Regions from separate parts of the Vibrio porteresiae DSM 19223 genome, predicted to be linked through region 2. Evidence: riboswitches for the same ligand, from Rfam matches in the RefSeq annotation. Region 2 holds a riboswitch; the other holds the start of a gene.
What was found. Region 2 has a riboswitch for lysine ahead of OCV11_RS06375 (Na+/H+ antiporter NhaC family protein). Riboswitches for the same ligand answer to the same signal wherever they lie in the genome.

Region 1: another riboswitch for lysine. It lies ahead of lysC (lysine-sensitive aspartokinase 3); the one in region 2 lies ahead of OCV11_RS06375 (Na+/H+ antiporter NhaC family protein).

What each region holds. Positions count from the first base shown of each region.
Region 1 covers NZ_AP024895.1:388,609-391,917, reverse strand. Annotated here, with positions in the region: gene OCV11_RS01810 (pyridoxal-phosphate-dependent aminotransferase family protein) at 81-1,208, opposite strand; lysine riboswitch at 1,382-1,557, shown strand; gene lysC (lysine-sensitive aspartokinase 3) at 1,680-3,029, shown strand; gene metH (methionine synthase) at 3,113-3,309, opposite strand, start outside.
Region 2 covers NZ_AP024895.1:1,374,346-1,377,654, reverse strand. Annotated here, with positions in the region: gene OCV11_RS06375 (Na+/H+ antiporter NhaC family protein) at 1-1,579, opposite strand, end outside; lysine riboswitch at 1,680-1,862, opposite strand; gene OCV11_RS06370 (H-NS family histone-like protein) at 2,264-2,674, shown strand; gene OCV11_RS06365 (inosine/guanosine kinase) at 2,805-3,309, opposite strand, start outside.

The DNA.
Region 1 (3,309 bases), 990 kb from region 2:
TCATCGGTTTCTTCTCTCTGATTCAAATAAGGCCTGAGATTTCAGGCCTTATTACTCTACGAAACTTAGCAATGAGAAACTTAGCTACCCGTACTCAATGACGCTTTTAATGCACTGAGGCATAAGGCGACATTCTCTTCACGCGCACCATACCCCATCAAACCAATACGCCACGCTTTACCCGCCAGAGCACCAAGCCCTGCGCCTATTTCGAGATTGTAGGTATTGAGTAAATGTTGTCTAACTGCGCCATCGTTCACTCCATGTGGAAAATAAACGGCATTGAGTTGTGGTAACCGGTAGGGAGTATCCACGACAAATTCAAATCCCATCTCTTCCAATCCCACTCTTAGCTTTTGGTGCATTGTTTGATGACGAGCCCAAGCATTCTCCAATCCTTCTTGTTGTAACAAGAGTAAGGCTTCATGCAACGCATAGAGACTGTTCACTGGCGCGGTATGATGATAGCTGCGTCGCCCTTCACCACTCCAATAAGCTAGCACTAGGGTTTGATCTAAGAACCAACTCTGTACTGGCGTCTTTCGTGATTTTATTTTGTCTATCGCGGCTGGTGAAAAGGTCAACGGCGACAAGCCTGGGACACAAGATAGGCATTTTTGACTACCAGAATAAACCGCATCGAGCTGCCATTCATCCACCAGCAGCGGCACCCCGCCTAACGAGGTTACTGTATCGACAATACTCAACATCCCGAAACGTTTTGCTAGAGCACCTAAAGCCTTAGCGTCACTTAACGCGCCGGTAGACGTCTCGGCATGTACAAACGCCAATACTTTTGCATCAGGATGGTCTTTAAGGGTTTGTTCTACTTTATCAACAGAAACAGGAGCGCCCCATTCATCATCGACAACAACGACTTGCGCACCACAGCGAATCGCATTTTCGCGCATTCGCTCGCCAAAGACACCGTTACGACACACGATAACTTTGTCACCTGGCTCAACCAAATTAACAAAGCATGCCTCCATCCCCGCACTACCAGGCGCGGAGACGGCAATCGTAAAACTGTTTTTGGTTTGAAACGCATATTGCAGTAGCGATTTCACTTCATCCATCATGCCGATAAAAAGAGGATCCAAATGACCGACCGTTGGACGACTAAGTGCTTGTAATACTTGAGGTGATATATCTGATGGGCCAGGTCCCATCAAAATTCTTCTTGGTGGTAAAAAATGAGTAATAGCCATGATGCCTCCTTGCTAACAAATTTATTGCTAAGCTTAGCGTAGATGGAAAAGCGCTCAACGCTACCTGTGATTACGAAGAAGAGCCGATTCATCATAAAAATAACCGTTAACAGGCATAATCATGCAATTTACGATTGACATTAATCACACAAACACGTTCAATGAACAAGCTATCAAGCAGAAGAGGAGCACTACCCAGGTAGGTGTTTTGTGGAACCACAATTCCAACACAAAACATTGAGGGGGAGTAGTGCCGAGATAGGTCATAATGTGGTAGTGACCTGTCGGGTGAATGGGCTGAATCCCTTCAACTGTCATCAGCTCAGTCTGATGAAGAGCTTCTGAGGTCTCCTTAACCTTTCTTAAGTAACACCTCTTTTTTTGCTCTACGTCTCTCTCTTCACATTATTAGGACATAAGGTTGTTCTTACAGCCCAATTTTTATTTTAGGACGTATCGGGAGAATACATTGTGAGCGCATTTAATGTAGCGAAATTTGGCGGAACTAGCGTAGCAGACTTTGTAGCAATGAGTCGCTGTGCAGCGATTATCGAAAACAATCAAGAAACTAAACTGGTTGTGAGTAGCGCCTGTTCAGGTGTGACCAATTTACTGGTTGAACTGGCCAACGGTGTGGCTGATGCCGACGACCGTGCCGCGCTCATTAAACAAATCGCAGATATACACCATGCGATCATCGACCAACTGAGTGACCCAACTAAAGTTGAAAAACAAGTTCATGCTATTTTGGATATCATCACTAGCGCCTCTGAGGCAGCATCTTACCAATCTAGCCATAAACTGACCGATCATCTTGTGGCATGCGGCGAATTGATGTCGACCTACATCCTGACCCAAGTGATGGTTGAACGCGGTATTAATGCTGTCCGTTTTGATATTCGCGAAGTACTGCGTACCGATGACAACTTTGGTAAAGCAGAACCTCAGCTCGATGAAATTGGCTCCCTAGCCAAAGAGCTTCTTGTCCCTCTTTGTCAAAACCATGTTGTGGTAACTCAAGGCTTTATCGGATCAGATGAAGATGGCAACACGACCACATTAGGCCGAGGCGGCAGTGACTATTCAGCAGCTTTAATTGCAGAAGCAGTTCAAGCATCCGGTCTAGAGATCTGGACGGATGTCCCTGGAATTTACAGCACCGACCCACGTATTGCGCCTAATGCCCAACCTATTCCAGAAATCAGCTTTAACGAAGCATCAGAAATGGCTAACTTTGGGGCGAAGATTCTTCACCCATCGACTTTGCTACCTGCACTTCGCGATGGCATTCCAGTTTTCGTTGGCTCGTCAAAAGAACCAGAACGAGGCGGCACTTGGATTCGCCAAGAAGTAGAAAGCGCACCACCATTTCGTGCATTAGCACTGCGTAATAACCAGACTATGGTTACGCTGCATAGTGCGAAGATGTTCCAAGCTTACGGTTTCTTATCCAAAGTATTTGAAATACTGGCTAAACATAAAATTTCTGTCGACCTGATTACCACCTCAGAAATCAGTGTATCGCTAACTCTGGATAAGACTGACACCTCTGGCGGCGCTCCAGAGCTACCTCAAGCAGTTAAAGATGAATTACAAGATTTGTGTACGGTAAAAGTAGAACACAACCTGAGCTTAGTCGCATTAATCGGTAACCAAATGGAAAACCGTGGTTATGCGAAGAAAGTATTTGGTGTACTTGATGATTTCAACTTACGCATGATTTGCTATGGCGCAAGTGATCATAACCTCTGTTTCTTAGTTGACTCATCGTCAGCTAAAGAAGTGATTCAGCACCTTCACGGTGAACTGTTCGAAAAATAATAAAAAGCCAACTGGCGAACGAGAAGTAACAAGGGCCATCATTTGATGGCCCTCTTTTCTTGCTTATTTCACACTGACTCGGATTAGCCATTAATATTCGGACCCAGCCACCTTTCAGCCTCAACACGATCCCAGCCTTTACGCGCAGCATAATCTTCGAGCTGATCCTCTTGGATTTGTGCCACTGCAAAATAGCGCGACTCAGGATGAGAGAAGTACCAACCAGATACCGATGCTCCTGGGTACATGGCGTAACTTGAGGTCAATTTCATACCGATCG
Region 2 (3,309 bases):
CAGTTTGAGCGGCCATTTTGCTTTTTGAAATGGTGATCATAACGAAACATGCTGCTACAAAGGTCACAGTGGTTGCGGCAAACGCAATCAAGCTTGAATCCGTTAAACCCAGTACGATGTAACCAACCAATGAAACCATCGCTGTCACTAACGCGTAAGGCAGCTGAGTCGACACGTGGTCGATATGGTTACAACGGGCACCTGTCGAAGACAAAATGGTTGTATCTGAAATCGGTGAACAGTGGTCACCAAAAACCGAACCTGCCAATACTGAAGCTAACATAGGCAGCATTAGTGCCACATCTGCGGTTCCAGCCATGTCGCCTGCGATAGGTAGCATGATGCCGAACGTACCCCAAGAGGTGCCGGTAGAGAACGCCATAATGCCAGAAAGCACAAATAGGATTGCAGGTAGCCAATGCGGGTCGATATTGCCTTGTACTAAAGAAGACATGTACGCGCCCGTTTTCATGTCGCTGATAACAGAGCCAATAGTCCAAGCAAACACAAGAATGACAATGGCACCAAACATCGATTTAGCACCCACCCAAAGAGTGTGGCTAATCGCTTTAGTTGCTAAGCGTTGTTTTAGCACTGTGTATAGCGCAACGACTAAACCAATTAGACCACCGAAGACTAAAGAGGTACCCACATCGGTGTTTTCAAATGCACCCAGCACAGTGAACGGTTTACCATCGGCGATCATCGCAACCTTACCGGTGTAAATCATCGCAGAGATGGTCGCGATAATCAGCATCACAATCGGCATGATAAGGTCAGAGACTTTACCGTGATCGCTCTCTTCAATATCTAAGTCTTCGCTCAGATCTTTGATATTACTGTCGCTGTCAAAACCAACGCCCTGCTCTGCATTGATTTCATGTTGACGCATTGGGCCGATATCCATTTGGAACCAAGCCACGACAAATACCATGATGAGGGCGAAAATCGCGTAGTAGTTCATCGGTACTAAACGCATGTATGCACCTAGCGGCGAATACTCAGTAATACCGTGTGACACCAAAATACCGCTAACGATCGTCATGATGTATGCGCCCCAGCTTGATGCTGGCATCACAACACACATAGGTGCGGCAGTGGAATCAAGGATATAAGCCAGTTTAGCGCGAGACACTTTAAAACGGTCAGTAACAGGACGGGCAATAGAGCCTACCGCTAAGCTGTTGAAGTAGTCATCAACAAAGATGAACACGCCAAGGAAACCCGCCAGCAGTTTTGAACCACGCTTGCTCTTTACACGCACTTGCGCCCACTCAGCAAACGCATGAGTACCGCCAGACAGTGTCAGCAACGCTGTCATCATCCCCAGTAAAAGCAGGAAGCAAACAATGCTCATGTTCCAAGTATTGATACCGCCATCAGCGATAAACACATCTTTGACTTTGTTGAATACATAAAGGAGTGATTGACCGATTTGGAAATCACCAAGAAGAAATGCACCAAGTAAAATACCCACGCCTAGAGACAGCAGGACGCGACGGGTAAGAATAGCCAGACTTAACGCAACTACAGGAGGTAGTATTGACAGTGCTGAAGCAGAAAAATCGATTAAATTCATGATCTTCATAAACCAAATGGTTAGAGATCTACTGCAGACAATTACGCAATAACGCAATATATGTTGAAGCAAGCGAAAGGGAAGCGAACACTCCACCCAACCCTACAGTAGCGCTCCATAGTTTAACAACATAATAGACTATGGCAGTGTTGCACCTATTTAATGCAACCCCAGCCAGCAGCGTTGATATGCATACTGACTTCGGCGATAGTGCCTTTCGCTATGGTTCATCGACATCACTCCAACCATAGGTACTTTTCAATACCGCACCTCTACGTCGAAGCTCGAACTTGTCTTTATTTGTATTTCTAGACAATAACGTTCTACTTCGCTTTAGGTAGGCGTATTGTACTTATCCACGCTCTCAATGCAACTCTAGTTATTATTAAAAAAAAATTGACTAAACTTTGTCCAAGCTCACACGAAATTTTCTTAATTGGCTATAATTAATGAATCTTATGCAATGAGCTTCTTAAAATCAGACACAAATTTACACTTATTGACATTTGTTACTAAAATAATTGAGTTCTATTTTACAATTCGCTGAACTTTTTTATTGATATTGAGTCTGAGCAGATATATTTTGTGGTAAATCTTAATTTAATTTGATTTTCTATGTTGTCAGAATAAATAGCTCGGTTTAGAATTACCTTGTTATTAAATTTTATTTAATGGGAAACAGTAATGTCGGAAGTAACTAAAACTCTATTGAATATTCGTAGCCTACGTGCCTACGCTCGTGATTTGACTCTTGAGCAACTTGAAGAAGCTCTGGATAAATTATCTACTGTTGTTACAGAACGTCGCGAATCTGAAGAAGAAGAACGTGCAGCATTAGCAGAACAAGAAGCAAAACTTTCTGCAATTGCTGAACAAATTGCTGCTGATGGTATTGATGTTGATGCTCTTATTTCAGCATTAGCTGGTGAAACTAAAGGTGGCAAAGCTAAAGGCAAACGCGCACCTCGTCCAGCAAAATACAAATATGTAGACACTAACGGCGAAGAAAAAACTTGGACTGGCCAAGGCCGTACTCCATCTGTAATCCAAAAAGCACTAGACGAAGGTAAATCTCTAGAACAATTCGAGATTTAATTTCTAAATTAGTATGTTGGATAATAAAAAGGCTCCTAATAAGGAGCCTTTTTTATATCTTCAAAACTGTCATATGATAATGGATATCAATAAGCATATTACTGCATTATTATTGATATCCATAATAATGTTAACGTTCCCAATAAGATTCTTCTAAGCTGTCTTCACGTTCTGGTAAACCTTTCGACAAACGTGGAGAGTGCTGAGCTAACACTTCGTAACTAGCACGATTAGAATATTTGCAGACTTGAGAAAATGAAGAATAAGTCAAAAATTGGTACTGATGTTTACTAGAATTAGGCACGATCTCTTTGTGGTATTTATTGGCCGCCATATCGTGCAGTAGCGCGGATAATGCCGCATCTCCCGCACCATTGGTGTTTTTAATTTTTAATGGCCCACCCATATAAGGCGCAATATGAGAGTAAACTTTTAAAGGGTTTGCACAGGTTATTTTTTTCGCTGGGCGGCTAAACTCATAGCGATTGAACTCCGCGATAGCACCAGGTAAAAGTGGCAGAGTTGTTTCACGTTTCGTCTCATCCTCTGTATAACCGGCCATAAATAAACCAACTGGACCCGCAGTACACAATACTAGGTCAACCCAATCGAGCGCTTTATCGGAAGCTAATAAA